DNA from 3 places in the Rhizobium sp. 768_B6_N1_8 genome. Region 3 is predicted to be linked to each of the others. Evidence: predicted binding sites of a transcription regulator. Region 3 holds the regulator's gene; each other region holds the start of a gene.
The links. The regulator PhoB, encoded in region 3, activates phosphate uptake and scavenging genes when phosphate is short. The targets are predictions, from matches to a motif close to TGTCATNNANCTGTCAT.

Region 1 (7,178 bases), 2.4 Mb from region 3:
CTTCGGCGATCGCCGCAAGGCCATGCTGGAAGACATCGCTATCCTGACGGGCGGCACTGTCATCTCCGAAGACCTCGGCATCAAGCTCGAGTCCGTCACCCTCGACATGCTCGGCCGCACCAAGAAGGTTTCGATCTCCAAGGAAAACACGACGATCGTCGACGGCGCTGGCGCCAAGTCCGACATCGAAGGCCGTGTTGCCCAGATCAAGGCCCAGATCGAAGAAACCACCTCTGACTACGACCGCGAAAAGCTGCAGGAACGTCTTGCCAAGCTCGCTGGCGGCGTTGCCGTTATCCGCGTCGGCGGCTCGACGGAAATCGAAGTGAAGGAAAAGAAGGACCGCATCGACGACGCTCTCAACGCGACGCGCGCTGCTGTCGAAGAGGGTATCGTTCCGGGCGGCGGCACGGCCCTGCTGCGCTGCTCTATCGTTCTTGACGTCAAGGGCGAGAATGACGACCAGAATGCCGGCGTCAACATCATCCGCAAGGCGCTCCAGTCGCTGGTTCGCCAGATCGCCGAAAATGCTGGTGATGAAGGCTCGATCGTCGTCGGCAACATTCTCAAGAGCAATACAGACAACTACGGCTACAACGCCCAGACGTCTGAATATGGCGACATGATCGCCATGGGCATCGTCGACCCGGTCAAGGTCGTTCGTACGGCGCTGCAGAATGCGGCTTCGGTTGCCGGGCTTCTCGTGACCACGGAAGCCATGATCGCCGATATACCCAAGAAAGATTCCGCAGCAGGCGGCATGCCTGACATGGGCGGCATGATGTGAAGAAGTCGTTCCAGAAGCGCGTTCGCTGACACAAGACGTTGGCTGACACAAGGCAAGGGGGGCTCCGATTGATCGGGGCCTCCGACGTCCGGTTGGGCCGGTCGTCGTGCGCGGCCGTAGCGCTCCGGCAGATCGCGCCATGGCGCACTGGACCACAGCACCCGAAAGATGCCGTTCGTGGGGGAACTCGTGATCGCGGCCTGTGTTGTCGCGCTCGTTGCCTGGTTCGGGACGCTGAAGCCGTTTCCGGGGTAGGGCACATTGCTGAACCCCCAGACGACATGGGTGCAACGCGGCGCTTGCTGACCTTCTCGCTTTCCACACGGAAACCAGTTAAACGGGTGGGAACAACACGTTGCGAGGTTGTAAGCGATGGCTGGAAAAGTAGAATATACCGTGTTCCAGGGACGCGCAGGAGATCACAACGACCTGGCGATGCCGGGTGCGAAGGCGATCGGCGAGGAATTGGAACGCCGAACCGGCATTTCTCCTGCAGTGATCGGCACCCCGGAGCCCGCCGTGAATGGCGGTTGGCGCGAAGAGCTTGATGCGGCCCTGCCGTCGCTCAGAGAGTTGCAGTCCCGATTTGACGAGGTGTTGGCCGCAGGCGCGGCGTCGATCGCTGCCACCAGCCGTTGCGCGGTTTCGCTGGCAACCCTTCCAGCCGTTGCGAAGCACCATCCCGCGGCCTGCATCGTGTGGTTCGATGCACATGGCGATCTCAATCCACCGGAGGCCAGCCCTACCGGATATCTCGGCGGGCTGGCGCTTGCGGGGCCACTTGGCCTTTGGGATTCCGGTCTCGGTGCGGGTTTAAGCTTTGATCAGGTCGTTCTCGTCGGTCAACGTGACCTCGATCCGTACGAACTGGATCTGATCGCGAAACACGACATCCCGCATATCGAACCAGGAGCCGATCTCGCGACCGACCTTGGGAGAGCGATCGCCGGTCGCTCCGTCTATGTGCATTTCGACTGCGATGTCTTGGAGCCCGGCATCGTGCCGACAGATTACGAATGCGAAGGCGGCTTGTCGCTGGATGATGTGCGAGCCTGCTGCAAGGTTATCGCAGAACATGACTTCGTCGGGATAGAAATTGCCGAGTTCCAGAACTCGTGGGAAGCTGGCGGCCCGCCAGTCTCACCGAGCGCTCTGCTCGATGCCCTGGAGCCGGTTTTGACAAAGAGCTCCCACTAAGCGAATGGCAGCTTAGGTCCTGAATCCGGTCGCCATCCCTGCTGCGTGGCTCATCCTGAAAGCAGACGTGCGAGCGTGGCTCCAATGGTAAGAGCCTGATTTCATTTGTTGTTTGAACGGCGTTCCGGCTCTTTTTTTAACATGATCGAGAGGCGACATACGGTCAGCCGCCCCGTCTTAAACGTAAGTTTGGATTACGGGCGCGTGAGGGCGGCTGTAGTTGTTAGGGGCCGCCACCAAAGAGCGCTCGAAAACGGAAACGTCTGGAAACGTGAGGTTCGAGCGCCGGATCCATGCTGGTATGCGACATCCGCGTATTACCGAATGGACAGTGACAGGCTGGTGTCCACGCAACACAGGAGCGCGTCATGTCGCAGTTAGAAACAAAAGCCCGTAGCACGGGTCCGCAACAGACAAATATGTCCTCGCAGAACAGTTCGGCTCCCGGTGGAGCAAAGCCCGGCGAGCTGGTTCCGTCGCGCTATGCGCTTGATATCGGCGACATCGAGGTGATGGTGGTCAGCGATGGGGTTCTGCCGCTGCCAACCGCGATGTTGGGACACAACGCCGACCCGAAGGTGCGGGCCGGCTGGCTGGGCGACATGTTCCTGCCGCCGGACGCTTTCGACTGGTCGCTGAACGTGGTCGTGGTGCGTAGCGGCGCACAGACCATCCTCGTCGATGCGGGGCTCGGGATCGACCCGGACTTGAACCTGCCGCGGGCCGGACAGTTGATCAAGCGACTGGAGGCCGCAGGCATCGATCTTGGTTCCGTGACCGACGTGGTGCTGACCCACATGCACATGGACCATGTTGGCGGGCTGCTCGTCGAAGGGGTGAAGGAACGGCTGCGTCCGGACCTGCGCATCCATGTGGCCGCCGCCGAGGTCAAATTCTGGGAGGCGCCCGATTTCTCTCACGTCTCAATGCCGCCGGGCTTTCCGGACGCGCTTCGGGCAGCCGCCAAGCGGTTCGCCAAGGAGTACCAAAACCAGCTGCGGCTGTTCGATGAAGAATACGAGGTGGCGCCGGGTGTCGTCGTCTCCCGCACCGGTGGCCATACCCCCGGGCACAGCGTGGTCCGCGTGGCCTCCGGCGGCGACAAGCTGATGTTTGCCGGCGACGCCGTGTTTGCGGTCGGGTTCGAACATCCCGACTGGTTCAACGGTTTCGAACACGACCCCGAAGAGGCGGTTCGCGTTCGTATCCGACTTCTGCGTGAGCTCGCGGCGACCGGCGAACTGTTGGTGGCCACGCACCTGCCGTTCCCGTCCATCGGCCATGTGGCGGTCGACGGCGAAGCCTTTCGCTGGGTGCCGATCTTCTGGGACTACTGACGGGGTCGTGTCACGCCGCACCAGCTGAGCGTGGCACATATCCGGCTCAATCAGCGAGGCCCGGCGAATGCCTGGGCCTCGTTTCATTTTGGCGGCCGTATGCCGCTGGAGCCGCTTCCGGGGCAAGAGCGCTCGCCCGGCATGATCTCACTTTGTCGGCTCGAAGCGAAGTATGCCGGCGACCCTCGCCTTGGTGCCGGAATCCGAGGGGTGGGAGACGCCATCCATGACCTGCACGTCCGGAAAGTCGAAGGGGCTGATACCCTCGATGCAGGCGACATTGATGCCGAACTGGCTCGGATTCGAGCGGCGCTGGTGATGGGTATAGATGCCACAGGTCTTGCAGAAATAATGCTTCGCCGTGCGGGTATTGAATTGATAGAGCGTCAGGTTGTCTTCGCCCCGAATAAATTCGATATCCTTGAGATCGGCTGAGACGGCGATGGCGCCGCGCATGCGGCAGTAAGAGCAGGTGCAGCGGCGGATCGTGTTGAATTCGTCCGCCAACCGGAGCCGGAATTTGACGCGGCCGCAGTGGCAGGCCGCATTATGCTCATGTCTCTCGTCGCTCATGATCCGCTTGTCTCTCTCAATGAATTCCCAAACTAGGCCCAGCGCTCGCAAAAGGCTTCGATATCGCTGGACTGAAAATCGGCGAGCCGTGCCATGATGGTCTCGAACGGCCAGTCCCACCAAGCGATCGCGGCAAGTTTTTCCGCAACGTTTCGCGAGAAGCGCTCGCGCAGGAACCTGGCGGGAACGCCGCCGACGATCGTATAGGGCGCAACGTCCTTGGTCACCACCGCGCCTGCCGCGAGCACGGCGCCGTCTCCAACCGTCACACCCGGAAGCACGATGACGCCATGGCCGATCCAGACGTCATTGCCGATGATGGCGCGGTCCGCCTTTCGCTCGGCGAAGAAGGAGTGATCGCGCGCGGCGTCTGCGGAGTAATATTCCGGGCAATAGGTGAAGCGGTGCATCGACGGGCGGTCCATCGGGTGATTGGGTGCGCCGGTCCTGACTTCTGCGGCGATGGCGCAGAATTTCCCGATTGTTGCATCGCTGACGATGCAGCGCTGTCCGAGATAGGAGTAATCCCCGAGTTCGACCGTGTGCAGGGAGGTATTATCCAGGATCTCGCAGCATTTGCCGATGCTGGAATCCCTGAGGGTAGCGGTCGGGTGGATGACGGTTTCGGCGATCTTGGGGCGGTTCGGCTGGGTGGTCGAGTCCATGGGCAGTCTCCGGATTTCGGTCTGCCTAATCGGGAACGGTGAAGGATATGTGACGCAAGAACGCCGCGATGATCGGCGCACGTGTTCAATGGGCCATGGGTTGCCAGTCCGCCGACCGTGCCGAAGATTTCTGCGCAGAAGGCGTGATCCGCGTCCATTGCGCTCGCGCTATTCCCTCACAGCCCGAAAATGATCTGGCAGGTCGAGGTGTTCGACGGAAAGAACCCGTCTTCGCCAACCGGAACGACCCTGTCGCTCAGCGGCTTCACCCGCGTGATCATTCCGGATTTTGCGGTGACGGCGACGGTGCAGGACACTTCCTGATCATGTTCCGGTGAGAAGATCCGCTTGGTGAGGACCATGTTACCGATGTATTCCGTCTGGTCATAGGTTCTTGCGGGTATCCGCACCATGCGCGATCGCTGCCAGGTCAGCACGGGCGCTCCGCCTGCAACGCTGCGGTCCGTCGGCGCCCCGAACTTGTCTTCGAATTTCGCGATCGGTTTGCCGCGCCACTGGCTGTCGATCTTGGTATAGGGGGCGGTCAGGGCGGTCCCGAGGTCATCCGAGAGCTTGGCGGCTCCAGCCTGAAGAGTTTTGGCTGCGCCGCAGCCGCAAAGCAGCATCGGCAAGGCGGTGACGACAACAAGCTTTTTCAAAAGTCTCATTTCAAAATTCCGACTTCATAATGATTTCGATCACAGCGATTTTGGCCACAGGCATTTGCGATGACGACTGATTAGCAGCCGGCTATTAACAGGCGCCAAAAACTATCGGTAAAATTGAATATCGAAAAATACGCATAACTTCTGGCGGTATAAATGCCTCTGGCCAAGCCCTATGCCCTTGCGTTTGCACAGCCCGGGCGCTTCCTGTGCTCGGCAGGTTTGGCAGTGCGCCTCAAAGCTCAGTCTGCTTGGGGCCTACAGGAGTTGGAGCACCGCGATACGCCATGCCAAAGGTGGTTGTTCATCGGTCCCCTTTGCGACAAAACTCTATGAATTTGGCGAAATCCGCGCATATTCATCCAACGGTATGATACGCCGCCGGAGCAATCACTGCTGTGGATCGAAAGCTCGCAGCCATCCTTTCCGCCGATGTTGCCGGTTTCAGCCGCCTTACGGCGCTGGACGAGGAGGGCACGGTTCGTGCTCTCAACGCGTGCCTCAGTCAGATCGCCGAAATAGTGGGCGAGCATGATGGCCGCATCTTCGGCACTGCGGGTGACGGGTTTGTCGCCGAGTTCGCAAGCGCTGTTCAGGCTATCCGGTGCTCGGTCGAAATCCAGCGACGCCTCTCGAGCAATCCAAAAGACATCCCTGGGGATCGCCGCCTGGAGTTCCGCATCGGCGTCAATCTGGGTGACGTCATTGTGTCGGGTGACGATCTGCTTGGCGACGGCGTCAATATCGCCGCGCGCCTGCAGGAGATGGCGCCGCCGTCAGGCATATGCATTTCCGGGTCGGTACGCGAGCATCTCTATGGGAAGGTGCCGTTTACGCTGACGAGCCTTGGCGAACGCTCTATGAAGAATATCCCGAGGCCGATTTCCGTCTTTCGGGTCGACTGGCTGCAGGAGGCGGCTGAAAGCGGGGAGGCCGGGCAAGGGCCAAGGTCAACACCATCACTTGCGCCCCGCTTCGGCAGAGACCAGCCGTCGATCGTCGTCATGCCCTTCGACAATCTCAGCGGTCAGGGCGATGAGTATTTCGTGGATGGGGTCGTGGAGGAAATCACCGCGGCGCTCTCGCGCGTTCGGGAATTCTTCGTCATCGCGCGCCAGTCCGCCTTCACCTACAAGGGACGCTTCGTCGACGTGCGTGACCTCGGCCGGGAACTCGGCGTCAATTACGTGGTCCAGGGTACGGTTCGGCGGGGAGGAGACCGGCTGCGGATATCCGTGCAGCTGGTCGATACCGAGACGCGCATGCAGTTCTGGTCAGAGCGTTATGAGGGCGCGGCCGAGGACATATTCGAGCTTCAGGACAGGATCGCGGCTCAGGTGACCGGCGCCATCCATCCGGCCATCCAGAGTGCCGAAACCGAGCTGTCGAAGCGCAAGCCACCCAGCAGCCTGCGCGCCTATGATCTTGTCATGCGCGCCTACCCGTATCTCTGGGGCCAGAGCAAGGCGACGAACGAGCGGGCAATACCGCTGCTTCTGGATGCCATCGCGATCGACCCTGCTTACGGCCGCGCCCACGCATTTCTGGCATGGTGCTACGCCCAGCACCTTGGCTACATCTGGACCGAAGAACCGGAGCGGGATCTGGAGCGGGCTTTAAAATCTGTCGAAGCCGCAGTGGGCTCCATCGATGATGATCCGACCGCGCTGACCGCCGTCGGCGGGGCACTCAGCCATTGCGGCGATCAGGAGCGGGCGGCGGCCTATCTTGAACGGGCGCTGGCGCTCGACCCGAACAATGCCTGGGCATGGGCGCGCTATGGCTGGGTTGCAAGCTACAAGGGCGAGACTGGCGCGACGGAGCGGTTCGAACGGGCGCTGACGCTGAGCCCGGCAGACCCGCTCGCCTTCAATATGCGCATGGGCATGGCCCTGTCGCTCGCCATGGCAGGCTCCCTTTCGCAGGCCGTCGCTATTGCCCGGGAGGTCGTCAA
Region 2 (7,178 bases), 4.0 Mb from region 3:
GGTCAGCACCAGCGGCGTTTCCTGCATCAGCATCAAATCGAGCGAACCGTCGTCACGCTCCGCCTGGAACAAGCGGTCGAGCCCGAGCAGGGCAGCGAGCAGCGCACCGATCCAGACAATGGCCGGGCCGATGCGGGAGAGAAGTGCAAGATCAGGCCCGACGCCGAACGGGATGACGGCGACGATCGTCAGGAAGAACAGAATGCCGATCAGGGCACCGCCGCCGGCGCGGATGGAGAGTCTCAGGTCACGCAGGAAGAGGGCGGTCATCCCCACACTCCCTGGTCCACCCCGGCAAAACCGGTCATTTTCAATTCCTTAGTCCCTTCCAGCCCAAGAGGTTGATGCGTCGCGGCGACGACAATTCCGCCTTCCCTGCGATGCGCTTCAATCAATTCCGTGAACAACCGGTCTGCACTTGCATCCAGCGCCGCAGTCGGCTCGTCCAGGATCCAGATCGGGCGATGCGCGACCAGAAGCTTGGCGAAGGCGAAGCGGCGTTGCTGGCCGGCCGAGAGGTAGCCGAAGGGCAGGTGGGTAATGCCGGGCAGGCCGACGGCTTCGGCGGCTTCCTCGATGCTCATGCTGGCGGCTTTGCCGGGTCCAAGGAAGGATCTCCAGAAATCCAGATTCTCTGCAACCGTAAGTTCTGTCTTCATGGCGTTACGATGGCCAAGGTAGTGGCTCGCTTCCGCTGCCGGACGCCTCTCGGCACCGACCGAATCAGCGACTGTAACGGAGCCTTTTTCCGGCCTCAAAAGACCGGCGATAACGCGCAATAAAGTGGACTTTCCCGATCCGTTTTTACCCGTCAGAATCAGCGCTTCGCCAGCCTGCAAGTGAAAGGAAACGTTAACGAAAATCAGATCCTCACCGCGCCGGGCTGCCAGATTTTCAGCGGTGAGATGCATGCATCGGCTCTTTCTTCATTGGCACCATCGGCAAGCTCAAAAAATGTCCGATTTTGACCTTTGTCGCTATGGCAAGTCTCTACGAAATTATCTATAAGACCTGCAACCACGCCAGCGGTCGGCGTGAATTTCATCCTTGCGCCGAACTTGGGGTCTTTCCTCACGTGCGGACAGCGGAAATGGCCGTACCCGCATCCTGATGTGCATTAAGTGCATAGGCGTTCGCACGACTGTGTTGGCTATCAGAAACGGGGTCTCTCGTGTCTAAATCTCTTGACAGTTTCAATTGTCGGTCCACGCTTTCCGTGAACGGAAAGGACTACGTCTACTACAGCCTGCCGAAGGCTGAGGCAAACGGTCTCCCCGGCGTATCGAAGCTCCCCTATTCGATGAAGGTGCTGCTGGAAAACCTGCTGCGCTTTGAAGACGGTCAGTCGGTCACCAAGGAGCACATCCTTGCCGTCGCCGAATGGTTGAACAACAAGGGCGCTGTCGAGAATGAAATCGCCTATCGTCCGGCCCGCGTGCTGATGCAGGACTTCACCGGCGTTCCCGCCGTCGTCGACCTTGCCGCAATGCGCGACGCAATGGTCTCGCTCGGCGGCGACCCGGAAAAGATCAATCCGCTTGTTCCCGTCGACCTCGTCATCGACCACTCGGTCATCGTCGACGAATTCGGCACGCCGCAGGCTTTCGCCAGGAATGTCGAGCTGGAATATCAGCGCAACGGCGAGCGTTACCGCTTCCTGAAGTGGGGTCAGCAGGCATTCAAGAATTTCCGCGTCGTTCCTCCGGGCACCGGCATCTGTCACCAGGTCAATCTCGAATATCTCGGCCAGACTGTCTGGACGAAGGAAGAGGACGGCGAAACGATCGCTTATCCGGACACCTGCGTCGGCACCGACTCGCATACGACAATGATCAACGGCCTCGGCGTTCTCGGCTGGGGTGTCGGTGGTATCGAAGCTGAAGCCGCCATGCTCGGCCAGCCGGTCTCGATGCTTCTGCCCGAAGTTATCGGCTTCAAGCTGACCGGCAAGCTGAAGGAAGGCGTAACCGCGACCGACCTCGTTCTGACCGTCGTGCAGATGCTGCGCAAGAAGGGCGTCGTTTCCAAGTTCGTCGAATTCTTCGGCCCGGGCATGGACAACATGCCGCTCGCCGATCGCGCGACAATCGGCAACATGGGTCCGGAATACGGCGCGACCTGCGGCTTCTTCCCGGTCGATGGCGAAACCATCAACTACCTCACGATGTCCGGCCGCACGCATGACCGGATCGCGCTTGTCGAAGCCTATTCGAAGGCCCAGGGCATGTGGCGCGACGGTGATGGTTCCGACCTCGTCTTCACCGACACGCTGGAACTCGACCTCGGCGACGTCGTGCCGTCGATGGCCGGTCCGAAGCGTCCGGAAGGCCGCATCGCGCTCGAAAACATCGCTACCGGCTTTGCCGGTTCGATGGATGCCGACTACAAGAAGCCCGGTCAGCTGAACAACCGCTATGCGGTCGAAGGCACGGATTTCGATCTCGGCCATGGTGACGTCGCGATTGCCGCCATCACCTCCTGCACCAACACCTCCAACCCGTCGGTGCTGATCGCAGCCGGCCTTCTCGCCCGCAATGCCGTTGCCAAGGGCCTGAAGACCAAGCCGTGGGTCAAAACCTCGCTTGCTCCGGGATCGCAGGTCGTCGGCGAATATCTCGCCAAGTCCGGCCTGCAGGCTGACCTCGACAAGCTCGGCTTCAACCTCGTTGGCTTCGGCTGCACGACCTGCATCGGCAATTCCGGCCCGCTGCCGGCGCCGATCTCCAAGACGATCAACGACAAGGGCCTGATCGTTTCCGGCGTGCTCTCGGGCAACCGCAACTTCGAAGGCCGCATTTCGCCCGACGTTCAGGCGAACTACCTCGCTTCGCCGCCGCTCGTCGTCGCCTACGCTCTTGCCGGTACGGTCCAGAAGGATCTGACCAAGGAGCCGATCGGCGAAGACCAGGATGGCAATCCGGTTTATCTCAAGGATATCTGGCCGACTTCAAAGGAAGTTCAGGAATTCATCCTGAAGTACGTCACCCGCGAACTCTACGAAACAAAGTACGCCGACGTCTTCAAGGGTGACGAAAACTGGCAGGCCGTTCAGGTTCCCCCGGGCCAGACCTATGCGTGGGACGACGATTCGACCTATGTCCAGAACCCGCCCTACTTTGTCGGCATGGGCAAGAAGGGCACCGGCATTTCCGACATAAAGGGCGCCCGCGTTCTCGGCCTCTTCGGCGACAAGATCACCACCGACCACATTTCCCCGGCCGGTTCGATCAAGGCTGCTTCGCCGGCAGGCGCCTACCTGCTTGGCCACGACGTCGCAGTTGCCGACTTCAACCAGTACGGCACGCGCCGCGGCAATCACGAAGTGATGATGCGCGGCACCTTTGCCAATATTCGCATCCGCAACTTCATGCTCGGTGCGAACGGCAAGGAAGGTGGCTACACCATCCACTATCCGTCCAAGGAAGAGACCTCGATCTACGATGCGGCCATGCAGTACAAGGCCGAAGGCGTTCCGCTCGTCATCTTCGCCGGCGTGGAATATGGCAACGGTTCCTCGCGTGACTGGGCTGCGAAGGGCACGAACCTGCTCGGCGTCAAGGCCGTGATCGCCCAGAGCTTCGAGCGTATCCACCGTTCGAACCTGGTCGGCATGGGTGTCATCCCCTTCGTCTTCGAAGAGGGCACGACATGGCAGAGCCTCAACCTTAAGGGCGACGAACTCGTTACCATCGAGGGCCTCGAAAACATCAAGCCGCGCGAAAAGAAGATCGCCAAGATCACCTATGCCGACGGCACGGTGAAGGACGTTCCGCTGGTGTCGCGCGTCGACACGCTGGACGAGGTCGTCTACCTCAACAATGGCGGCATCCTGCAGACGGTTCTGCGCGATCTCGCAGCCTGATTGTTAAGATACTTGCCTGATAATGACCGCCGGAGAGCAATTTCCGGCGGTTTTTCTTTGTGGAAAACGAGGCTGTTTCGCTGCTCACGGTGATGTGTTTCGGCCGTCGTCCGCCTGGGGCTCCGTCTCACCCGTTCGTGACTTTCCGTTTGGACCCGGAAGGATTATTCGTACGTTCATATCTCAGAGCCGGCAGTTCAGGACCGCTGCTGACCCTGGAAAAGAGGTGCTGGTGAATGTCCCCGCGTTTTATGATCCCGCTGATCGCCGGGCTTGCTTTTGCAAGTCCGCTCCTCGCCGAAGATGGTACGCCGAAAGGCGTCGTTGAGCTGTTCACGGCGCAGGGCTGCGCCTCCTGTCCGCCGGCCGATGCCGCATTCCGCAAGCTCGTCAGCCAGGGCAATGTCATCGCCCTCGCCTATCACGTCGATTACTGGAATTATCTCGGCTGGGCCGACACGCTGAGCTCGAAGGAAAATACCGAGCGGCAGTACGGCTATGCCCGAATGATGGGCCGCAGCAACGTCTATACGCCGCAGGCAATCGTCAATGGCCGTGACCATCTCGCAGGCGCCGATCTTGCCGGCATCAACGGCAAGATAAATGGCTATGCCAACGAGGGCAAAGGCCTGACCGTGCCTGTCAGCGCTCGCATGAGCGGCGACCAACTAGAGATCAAGCTCGGCGCCGGCCAGGGCAAGGCCAATGTGGTGATCGTCTATTTCGACAAGGAAAAAACGATCGACGTCGAGAAGGGCGAAAACAGCGGCCAGAAGATCTCCTACCTCCACAGCGTGACCGATGTGGAGACCGTCGGTATGTGGGATGGCAAGGCAACGACGCTCACTCTGCCGGCCAGCGTGATGGAAAAACCAGATCTCGAGGGATCAGCGATTCTCTTGCAGTCCGTGACTGATAACGGCGATCCGGGAGCGATCCTCGGCGCGACAGTCGTCATGGCGGGAAAAAATATCTAAGGATTTCATCTACTTGTTGATGAAAGTCAGGCGGCCCGGCCAAGCGTATTCGGGGCTGGGGTTAAGGTCGATACGCTCCGCCGGGCCCTTTGGCGCGCTGGCGCCAAACTGGAGCCTATAGTTCTCTTGGAAATGAGGCGCTGTTTTGACTGAAATGCGGCACACCGGAGAAAGCAGGTTTCGTCCCCAGTGTGACAGTCGGTCCCTTGCAATTTGCCGCGGCTCGGGCAAACTGTCACTCTCCTGTCACACGTGGAGGTCTTGGGAGTCTGATGACAGATACGCCGGATTTGCGACACGGCGAAAGCCGCTCCGTCGACAATAGCTCTTCAACCGTCGTTGATCTCAAGGAATACAGACAAAATAAAGATCCGATGCCAGTGACATTTCACCGGCGGGAGCTCGACCAGATTCTGTGGATCTACGGTCGAATGGTGGGCGAAGGCGAGTGGAAAGACTATGCCATCGACCACACGGGGGAGAAGGCGGTGTTCTCCGTCTTCAAGCGCTCGGGCGAAATGCCGCTCTTCCGCATCGAGAAGAATCCGAAGCTTGCTGCCAAGCAGGGCGCCTTTTCGGTCGTGAACACCAACGGCATGATCCTGAAGCGCGGCCACGAGCTTGGGCCAGTCCTGAAGGTTTTCGACAAATCGCTGAAGCTCGTCGACAAGTAAGCGATATCACCCCTTGAACAGCGTGCCCGGATAGGCCTCAGGATCGGGATGGGTTTCCGTTCCTTCGCCCAGTCTGCGCTGCATCAGCATCGTATCCAGCCAGCGGCCGTGCTTGTAACCGGCGCCCTTCATCAGACCGATCTCTTCAAAACCCAGTGAACGGTGAAGCGAGATAGAAGCCGGGCTTGCACCGCCGATGACGGCGGTCATCTGGCGGAAGCCAGAGACGGTGCAGCGCGAAATCAACTCTCCAAGGAGTAGTTTGCCGATACCCTTGCCGCGCGCCTCCGTGCCCAGATAAATCGAATCCTCGACCAGCCAGCGATAGGCAGGACGGGTGCGGAATGCCGAGGCATAGGCATAGCCGAGCAGGCTTCCGTCCTCGGCTGTAGCGGCGATGTAGGGATAGCCCTGCTCGCGAATGGCGGAGTAGCGAGCCGTCATTTCCGCTTCGTTTGGCGGCACGATTTCATAACTCGAGATGCCGTTCAGCACGGACTCGCGGTAGATTTCAGTAATGGCGGGAAGATCGGAAGGAAGGGTGTCGCGCAGGAGAGGGAGCATTTCGTATCGATCGGCACGGTTGAACGAAGGCTCACGTTGAAGCACTCCAGCGAACCGACCGCAACAAAAAAGGCGGCCGAAGCCGCCTTTTCGTTTTTCAGTCCGGCCTGCTTACTTACGGTTGCCCATGAGCTGCAGCAGGAACATGAAGAGGTTGATGAAGTCGAGGTAGAGCGTCAGCGCGCCCATGATGGCCTTGCGGCCGGCGACGTCATAACCGTCTGCTTCGAAATACATTTCCTTGATGCGCTGCGTGTCGTAGGCGGTGAGGCCTGCAAAGATCAGCACGCCGATCGCGGAGATCGCGAACTGCACGGCGGACGAAGCCAGGAAGATGTTGACGATCGAAGCGATGATCAGGCCGAAGAGGCCCATGATCAGGAACGAACCCATTGCCGACAGGTTGCGCTTGGTCGTGTAGCCGTAAAGCGACAGCGCACCGAAGGAGGCGGCCGTCACGAAGAAGGTCTGTACGATGCTCTGGCCCGTATAGATTATGAAGATTGACGAGAGCGACAACCCGACCAGTGCGGAATAGACCCAGAAAGTGGTCTGCGCTGCAGCCACGCTCATCTGGTTAATACGGAAGCTCAGAAAGAACACGGCAGCAAGCGGTGCAAGGATCACAACCCACCGAAGCGGGCTCGCATAAATAGCCTGACCGAATGCAGTTAGCTCGCCATTGGCGAAAGCGAACTGGAATGACAGATAGGCGGCCACACCAGTGATCGCCAGACCCAGCGCCATCAGGTTGTAGACCTTGAGCATATAAGCGCGGAGGCCTTGATCAATCACTTCGCCGGCTTGTGCGCGGCTTTGATAGTTACGGAGATCAGCCATAGTTTCCTCTTACAAGCTCCGATGGAAATACGGTGTCGGGTTTACGACCCGGGCGCCGCTGCGGAGCTTCCAGCATGCCTGCTGACAATATGAGGCTTTCGTCCAATTCAAACAAGGCCTTTGCAATCTGCCGTTCGGTTAAATCGCCGTAAGGTGAAGGGATTTGGGGCCTTCACCCATTACAGCTCGCGCAAAACTGGTGCTGCCTTCTGTCCGAGGACGCGCCAGGTGCCGATCAAGCCGATACCGACGGTCAATACT
Region 3 (7,178 bases):
AACTTGCCCTGATCAATGGTGAAGGCGAGCACGCCCTTGCCGAGAAGCTGTTCCGGCTCCGTCTCGCCTGCAGCGATCGCCTTATCGAGCAAGGCCTGATCGAAGCGGGCGTAGGCCCGGACATTTTCCGGCGTGGAGAAATCGGCAACCAAGAGATCGACGGGACCGTCGCTCTTGGTCTGGACAGTGAATTTGCCCTCGAACTTCAGCGAGGTGCCGAGCAGCACCGTGAGCACCACCACCTCCGCCAGAAGGCGGGCGACGGGCGTGGGATAATGATGGCGTTCGAGGATTGAATCCAGCATTGGGCCGAGCTGGACGGCGCGACCGCGCACATCCAGCCCTTCCACCTGGAAGGGGACGACATGATCATCGCCGGCGAAATCGAACTCGCCGAGGGCGGCGGCAGCTTCTGCCATGGCTTTCACTCCTGTTTTGTCAGAGCAGCCGGCCAGCGCACCGGCTGCTTGCGCAGCCGCGAGTTTGGAACTCGCGACATCCGATTATGGTTCAGATCGCGCCCAGGCACCAAGCAAGAATCGACTTCTGCGCATGAAGACGGTTTTCCGCTTCATCGAAGACCACGGATTGCGGGCCATCGATCACTTCGTCCGTCACCTCCTCACCGCGGTGAGCGGGGAGGCAGTGCATGAACAATGCGTCTTTGCCGGCCTGCGCCATCAAATGCGCGTTGACCTGATAAGGCTGGAAGACATTGTGACCGCGAGCCCGATGTTCCTGATTCATGGAGACCCAGGTATCGGTCACCACGCAATCGACGCCGGCGACCGCACGGTCAGCATCATGGTAAAGCATGATTTCGGCGCCCTCATTGCGGGCCCAGTTCAGATAGTGATCCTTCGGCTCGGAACCAAGGGGTACTGCCATGTTCATGCGGTAGCCGAAACGGGCAGCTCCTTCCACCAGCGAATGCAGCACGTTGTTGCCGTCACCCGTCCAGGCGATCGTCTTGCCCTTGATCGGGCCGCGATGCTCTTCGAAGGTCATGATATCAGCCATGATCTGGCAGGGATGGGTATCATCCGTCAGCGCATTGATGACCGGCACGGTCGCATGCTCAGCGAGCTCCAGCATACGGTTGTGGTCGGTCGTGCGGATCATGATCGCGTCGACATAGCGCGACAGAACCTTGGCGGTGTCGCCGATCGTTTCGGCGCGGCCGAGCTGCATTTCAGTGCCCGACAAGAACAAGGTCTCGCCGCCGAGCTGGCGCATGCCGACATCGAAGGAGACGCGGGTTCGCGTGGACGGCTTCTCGAAGATCATGGCGAGCATCTTGCCGGCGAGCGGCTTGTCGGCCGTGCCGGCCTTAAAAGCCTGCTTTCGCAGCTTGGCATCGTCCATGATGGTTCTGAGGTCGGATCCGGTGACGGCGGAAAGATCGAGGAAGTGTTTGGGGGAAGCCATTGTTCGTTACCTGCTACGCCCGCCAGCGGGCGGGGCATTGTCCTATCAAGCGGTCTTCTTGACCTTGGCGGCACGGATGTTTTCGGCAGCGCGTTCGAGACGGGAAAGACCCTCGCGCGCCTCCTCGGCGGTTACGACCAGCGGCGGCAGCAGGCGGATGACATTATCGCCTGCCGGGATCGCCAGAAGATGGGCTGCGCGGATTTCCTTCAGCAGCTCTGCCGAGGGAATGGCAGCCTTGACGCCGAGCAACAGCCCTTCGCCCCTGATATCTTCGATCACGTCGGGATAGCGATCCTTGAGCGATGCAAGGCCCTGGCGGAAGACGAGAGTGACATCACGCACATGCTGCAGGAAGCCCTCGGCCAGGATGACATCGAGCACCGCGTTACCGACAGCCATGGCCAGCGGGTTGCCGCCATAGGTGGAACCATGCGTGCCCGCCTTCATGCCGGAAGCGGCCTCTGCCGTCGCAAGGCAGGCGCCGAGCGGAAAGCCGCCGCCGATGCCCTTGGCAACCGCCATGATGTCGGGCGTTATACCCGACCATTCATGAGCGAAGAGCTTGCCGGTACGGCCGACGCCGGTCTGCACCTCGTCGAGGATCAGCAGCAGGCCATGCTCATCGCAGAGCTGGCGGAGCGCTTTCATGAATTCGGACGTTGCTGGGCGGACACCGCCCTCGCCCTGCACCGGCTCGATGAGGATGCCGGCGGTCTTGTCGGTAATAGCGGCACGGACAGCCTCGACATCGCCAAAGGGCACCTGATCGAAACCAGGGGTCTTCGGGCCGAAACCTTCGAGATATTTCTCCTGGCCGCCGGCGGCGATGGTCGCCAGCGTACGGCCGTGGAAGGCGCCATCGAAGGTGATGATGTGGAAGCGCTCCGGATGCCCCTTGGAGAACTGATAGCGGCGCGCAGTCTTGATGGCGCATTCGAGAGCCTCGGCGCCTGAATTGGTGAAGAACACCTTGTCGGCGAAAGTGGCATCCGTCAGACGCTTGGCGAGCTTCTCCTGCCCCGGCACTTCATAAATATTGGAGAGATGCCAGACCTTGTCGGCCTGATCCTTGAGAGCGGCCACAACGTGCGGATTGCCATGCCCCACGGAGGTAACGGCAACGCCCGCGCCGAAATCCAGATATCGCTCGCCCGTTTCGGTGATCAGCCACACGCCCTCGCCTCGCTCGAACCGCAGCGGGGCACGAGAATAGGTATCATAAAGCGGCGAGGCTTCAGCCATGGCGCAATCTCCTGGTCAGGCTCTAAGGCAACGGACTCCGGCTAAGAAAACCAGGCCCGAAAAATCAAAAATGCCGCCTTGCGGCGGCAGGAAGCACTATTTACTTTTCGCACTGCAATGTCAACAAAACTGAGGATTTAGCACATGCGTCAAGCCTCAAATCAGACTTGCAGGTCTATCAACAGCTAATGTTGCAGAAATGACTCTCCGGGGAAGCAAGTTGGGGAAAACCCCGAATTCGGATTCATCGGATTCACGCGACTCTTGTCACAGAGTCAGGCTCACACTAGGTTAAAGTTCAATTACTAGACTGCATGCGGCGGAACTAGTCACCAAAATTGATCAGGCGTTTCTTGCTTCGGAGACTTCCGAGGCAACGGTGAGGGATTCTGCCATCACCAACGCGAAAGGTGGAGACAGGGCAATGAACTGGACAGACGAGCGTGTCGAGAAGCTCAAGAAGCTTTGGTCAGAGGGGCTGAGCGCCAGCCAGATCGCTGCGCAGCTTGGCGGAGTGAGTAGAAACGCTGTTATCGGCAAGGTTCACCGGCTCAGTCTTCCCGGCCGCGCCAAGGCCGGCGGCACGGCAACCGCTGCGCGCGCAACGAAGCGCAATACGTCGGCTCCGCGCGCCCCGAACTATGCGTCTCGCATCACCACCCGCACCGTTACCCGCCAGCAGGGCGCAACGATGCTGAAGGAAGAGATCGAGATCGAAACGGTCGAGGAAATGGAATACGTGCCGGCCAAGAATGTGGTCGTGCCGATTTCACGCCGCCTTGGCCTGACGGAACTGACGGAGCGCACCTGCAAGTGGCCGGTCGGCGATCCGCTGAAGGACGACTTCTACTTCTGCGGCTGCGACTCCCCGGATTCCTCGCCCTATTGCAACTATCACCAGCGCCTCGCCTACCAGCCGGTCAGCGAACGCCGCAAGGCTGTCCGGGTCGCCTGACCCGCGATCTTCCAACAGACGCAACGTACCATCACCCCTCCTCGCCTATGCGCGGAGGGGTGATTTTTTTAGCCGGCACAGGAGGACTGGAAAACCGCTCCTGACCACGACTATCTGCCGGAGGCCGATCTCTGCCGGTCGTTCACCATGCCTGACAATGCGAAGTTACGTGGCCAACACCACCGATGTGTTTCAGCCCCAGGCTGGCATGGAACGGTGGTCATGGCGCTGTAACGCGATTTTCTGATGCAGATGCGGTATTCTCGTGGAGTAGCACGGCGCAAACAGTCGGTCAGGGGTGCCAATGGAGATCGATCCAAAGCGGATGACAATGGGGTTCGTCGGGACGGGCACGATTACCGAGGCCGTCGTCACCGGATTGGGCAAGACAGCGTTTCGCGACACACCGATCGTGCTGTCACCGCGCAGCGCAAGCGTCGCCGCCCGCCTTGCGGCGGCAAACCGGAATGTGTCGATCGCTTTGGGGAACCAGGATGTTCTCGACCGATCCGATCTCGTATTTGTGGCGGTGAGGCCGCAAATTGCCGAGGAGGTCATCCGCTCGCTCCGATTTCGGCCGGGCCACCATGTCATCAGCTTCGTCGCGGCCACGCCAATGGATCAACTGCTGGCGTGGATCGATCAGCCAGTTCGCCTGAGCCTGGCAATTCCACTTCCGTTCATCGCAGATCTTCAGGGCGCGACTGCGATCTACCCGCCCGACGAGGTTTCCCACGCCCTCTTTTCGGCGCTCGGAACGGCGATCCAGGTTGAAAACAGACCTGAGTTCGAACTTCTCGCGGTGGCGAGCTGCCTGATGGCCACCTATTTCGGCATCCTGGACGCGACGTCGACCTGGCTGCAGAGCCAAGGGCTTTCGAGAACGGCTGGCGACGCCTACCTCCGTCAATTGTTTTCCGGCCTCGCCCATGCTGCCCGTTCGAAACCTGTCGCGAGTTTTGATGAACTCATCGGCGAGCATTCGACCAAGGGCGGATTGAATGAACAGGTGCTCGAAGACTTTCGCGATTTCGGTGGCGCTGTGGCTCTGCAAAAGGCTCTTGATCGAGTTCTTGCACGCATTCGTCTGTAGAAAGCAAACCCTCTTGAAGTTCGCTTTCGGCGCCTAGTGTCGGCTTCCAGAAGAAGCTGTGCTTCGCCGAGACAGGTCGCTTCAAGCTCGACGGACAGGGCGGGCCTACCCATCGCTGTTTCTTCAGAAGGACACCAGATAAGCAAACGGGCCGCCCGGCAAGCGAGCGACCCGTCTGGACCTCCGATCACTCGGATCAGGCTTCCATGGAATATCCCGCGCCGCGGACGGTGCGGATGACATCCTGCATGTTGGAGAAGTTCAGCGCCTTACGCAGGCGCCCGACATGGACGTCGACGGTACGTTCGTCCACGTAGATATCGTGGCCCCAGACGCCATCCAGAAGCTGCGAGCGGGAGAAGACCCTGCCCGGCGACGACATCAGGAATTCGAGCAGGCGGAATTCGGTCGGGCCGAGGCGCACTTCGCGGCTCTTGCGATGAACGCGATGGGTTTCGCGATCGAGCTCGATATCACCACACTTCAGAACGGTGGAGAGAACCTCCGGACGGGCGCGTCGCAGCATCGCCTTGACGCGGGCAACGAGTTCCGGCGTGGAGAAGGGCTTGACGACATAGTCGTCCGCGCCGGTCGAGAGACCGCGAACGCGTTCGCTCTCTTCGCCGCGTGCCGTCAGCATGATGATCGGCAGGCGCTCGGTCTCCGGCCGCATGCGCAGCCGGCGGCAGAGTTCGATGCCGGAAACGCCCGGCAGCATCCAGTCAAGGATGAGCAGGTCCGGCGTGCGCTCCTGAAGCCGGATTTCGGCCTCGTCGCCACGGAGGATCGTATCCACCTCGAAACCTTCAGCCTCGAGGTTGTAGCGGAGAAGCACACTCAGCGCCTCTTCATCTTCAACAACTGCAACTCTTGGGATCATGCGTGTCAGTCTCCTAATGCATGATCCTTAAACCGGGGGTGATTTAAGCAACGGACCATGCAGAAACTTGGAATTGGCTGCGACCTTTGCGCGCCCCAGCGCAGGGCGCGCACGCAATTGGCAGGTCCGGATTACTCCGTCACCGCACCGACGGTATTGGAGCTGTCGTCCTTCGGACGCTCACCCTCCGGCTGGGCGCCGGTTGCCATGTAATAGATCGTCTCAGCGATGTTGGTCGCATGGTCGCCGATGCGCTCGATGTTCTTGGCGCAGAAGAGAAGATGCGTGCAGCTCGTGATGTTGCGCGGATCTTCCATCATGTAGGTGAGGAGTTCGCGGAACAGCGAGGTGTACATCGCGTCGATCTCGTCGTCGCGCTCGCGGATGGACTTGGCCTTGTCCGCAGAACGCGTCGTATAGACGTCGAGCACTTCCTTGAGCTGGACGAGCGCCAGTTCGGAGAGATGCTCGAGACCGCGGGCGAGCTTGCGCGGAACGCCGGTGCTCTGGACGGCGATGACGCGCTTTGCGGTGTTCTTGCCGAGGTCGCCGACACGCTCGAGGTCGGCGGCGATGCGGATCGAACCCATGATCTCGCGAAGGTCGGAGGCCATCGGCTGGCGACGGGCGATCGTGACGATCGCCTTGTCGTTGATTTCGCGTTCCGCGTGATCAAGGATCACGTCGTCGGAAATGACCTTCTGGGCGAGCGCAGTGTCGCCGTTGACCAGCGCACGGACGGCCTCGCCGACCATCTGTTCGGCAAGACCACCCATCTCGGAAATGCGCCGGGACAGGAATTTCAGATCGTCATCGTAAGCGGAAAAAATATGTGTCGATGCCATGGGGCTTTGTCCTCGAAAATCGGGAAGGCTTCACATCGCCAAAATCAGCCGAACCGGCCCATGATATAGTCCTGGGTGCGCGGATCGTCGGGATTGGTGAACATCTTGTCGGTGTCGTTTTCCTCGACCAGGTTGCCGAGGTGGAACATGGCCGTACGCTGTGATACGCGCGCGGCCTGCTGCATGGAATGCGTCACGATGACGATGGTGTAGTTTTCACGCAGCTCATGGATCAGCTCTTCGACCTTGGCAGTCGCGATCGGGTCGAGCGCCGAGCAGGGCTCGTCCATCAGGATGACTTCCGGGCTGACGGCAACGGCGCGTGCGATGCACAGACGCTGCTGCTGACCGCCGGAAAGGCCGGTGCCGGATTCATGCACGCGATCCTTGACCTCATTCCAGAGGCCGGCGCGCTGCAGGCTCGTCTCGACGATCTGGTCCAGGTCGGCCTTGGATTTGGCGAGGCCGTGGATGCGCGGTCCGTAGGAGACGTTTTCATAGATTGTTTTCGGGAACGGATTCGGCTTCTGGAACACCATGCCGACACGGGCGCGGAGTTCGACGACGTCGATGTCAGGATCGTAGATATCGTCGCTGTCGAGCGTGATCTTGCCGGTGACGCGGCAGCCATCGATCGTGTCGTTCATGCGGTTCAGCGACCGCAGGAAGGTGGACTTGCCGCAGCCCGACGGGCCGATCAGGGCGGTCACGGTGTTTTCGCGGACGTTCAGA

Region 1: the regulator PhoB is predicted to act here: its motif matches at 4,598-4,614, upstream of AB8B33_RS13030 (DapH/DapD/GlmU-related protein).
Region 2: the regulator PhoB is predicted to act here: its motif matches at 5,073-5,089, upstream of AB8B33_RS21285 (DUF2794 domain-containing protein).

Annotation. Positions count from the first base shown of each region.
Region 1 covers NZ_JBPWPV010000001.1:2,521,491-2,528,668, reverse strand. The annotation lists gene groL (chaperonin GroEL) at 1-787, shown strand, start outside; gene AB8B33_RS13045 (arginase family protein) at 1,160-1,984, shown strand; gene AB8B33_RS13040 (MBL fold metallo-hydrolase) at 2,404-3,321, shown strand; gene AB8B33_RS13035 (GFA family protein) at 3,469-3,894, opposite strand; gene AB8B33_RS13030 (DapH/DapD/GlmU-related protein) at 3,927-4,559, opposite strand; gene AB8B33_RS13025 (hypothetical protein) at 4,736-5,227, opposite strand; gene AB8B33_RS13020 (adenylate/guanylate cyclase domain-containing protein) at 5,623-7,178, shown strand, end outside.
Region 2 covers NZ_JBPWPV010000001.1:4,170,622-4,177,799, reverse strand. The annotation lists gene ccmB (heme exporter protein CcmB) at 1-270, opposite strand, end outside; gene ccmA (heme ABC exporter ATP-binding protein CcmA) at 267-911, opposite strand; gene AB8B33_RS21300 (hypothetical protein) at 863-1,045, opposite strand; gene acnA (aconitate hydratase AcnA) at 1,172-3,862, shown strand; gene AB8B33_RS21290 (DUF1223 domain-containing protein) at 4,099-4,839, shown strand; gene AB8B33_RS21285 (DUF2794 domain-containing protein) at 5,112-5,513, shown strand; gene AB8B33_RS21280 (GNAT family N-acetyltransferase) at 5,520-6,077, opposite strand; gene AB8B33_RS21275 (Bax inhibitor-1/YccA family protein) at 6,189-6,917, opposite strand; gene AB8B33_RS21270 (ABC transporter permease) at 7,097-7,178, opposite strand, start outside.
Region 3 covers NZ_JBPWPV010000001.1:155,550-162,727, reverse strand. The annotation lists gene AB8B33_RS00795 (Hsp33 family molecular chaperone) at 1-419, opposite strand, end outside; gene argF (ornithine carbamoyltransferase) at 511-1,428, opposite strand; gene AB8B33_RS00785 (aspartate aminotransferase family protein) at 1,474-2,673, opposite strand; gene AB8B33_RS00780 (GcrA family cell cycle regulator) at 3,098-3,628, shown strand; gene AB8B33_RS00775 (pyrroline-5-carboxylate reductase) at 3,933-4,721, shown strand; gene phoB (phosphate regulon transcriptional regulator PhoB) at 4,918-5,601, opposite strand; gene phoU (phosphate signaling complex protein PhoU) at 5,733-6,446, opposite strand; gene pstB (phosphate ABC transporter ATP-binding protein PstB) at 6,491-7,178, opposite strand, start outside.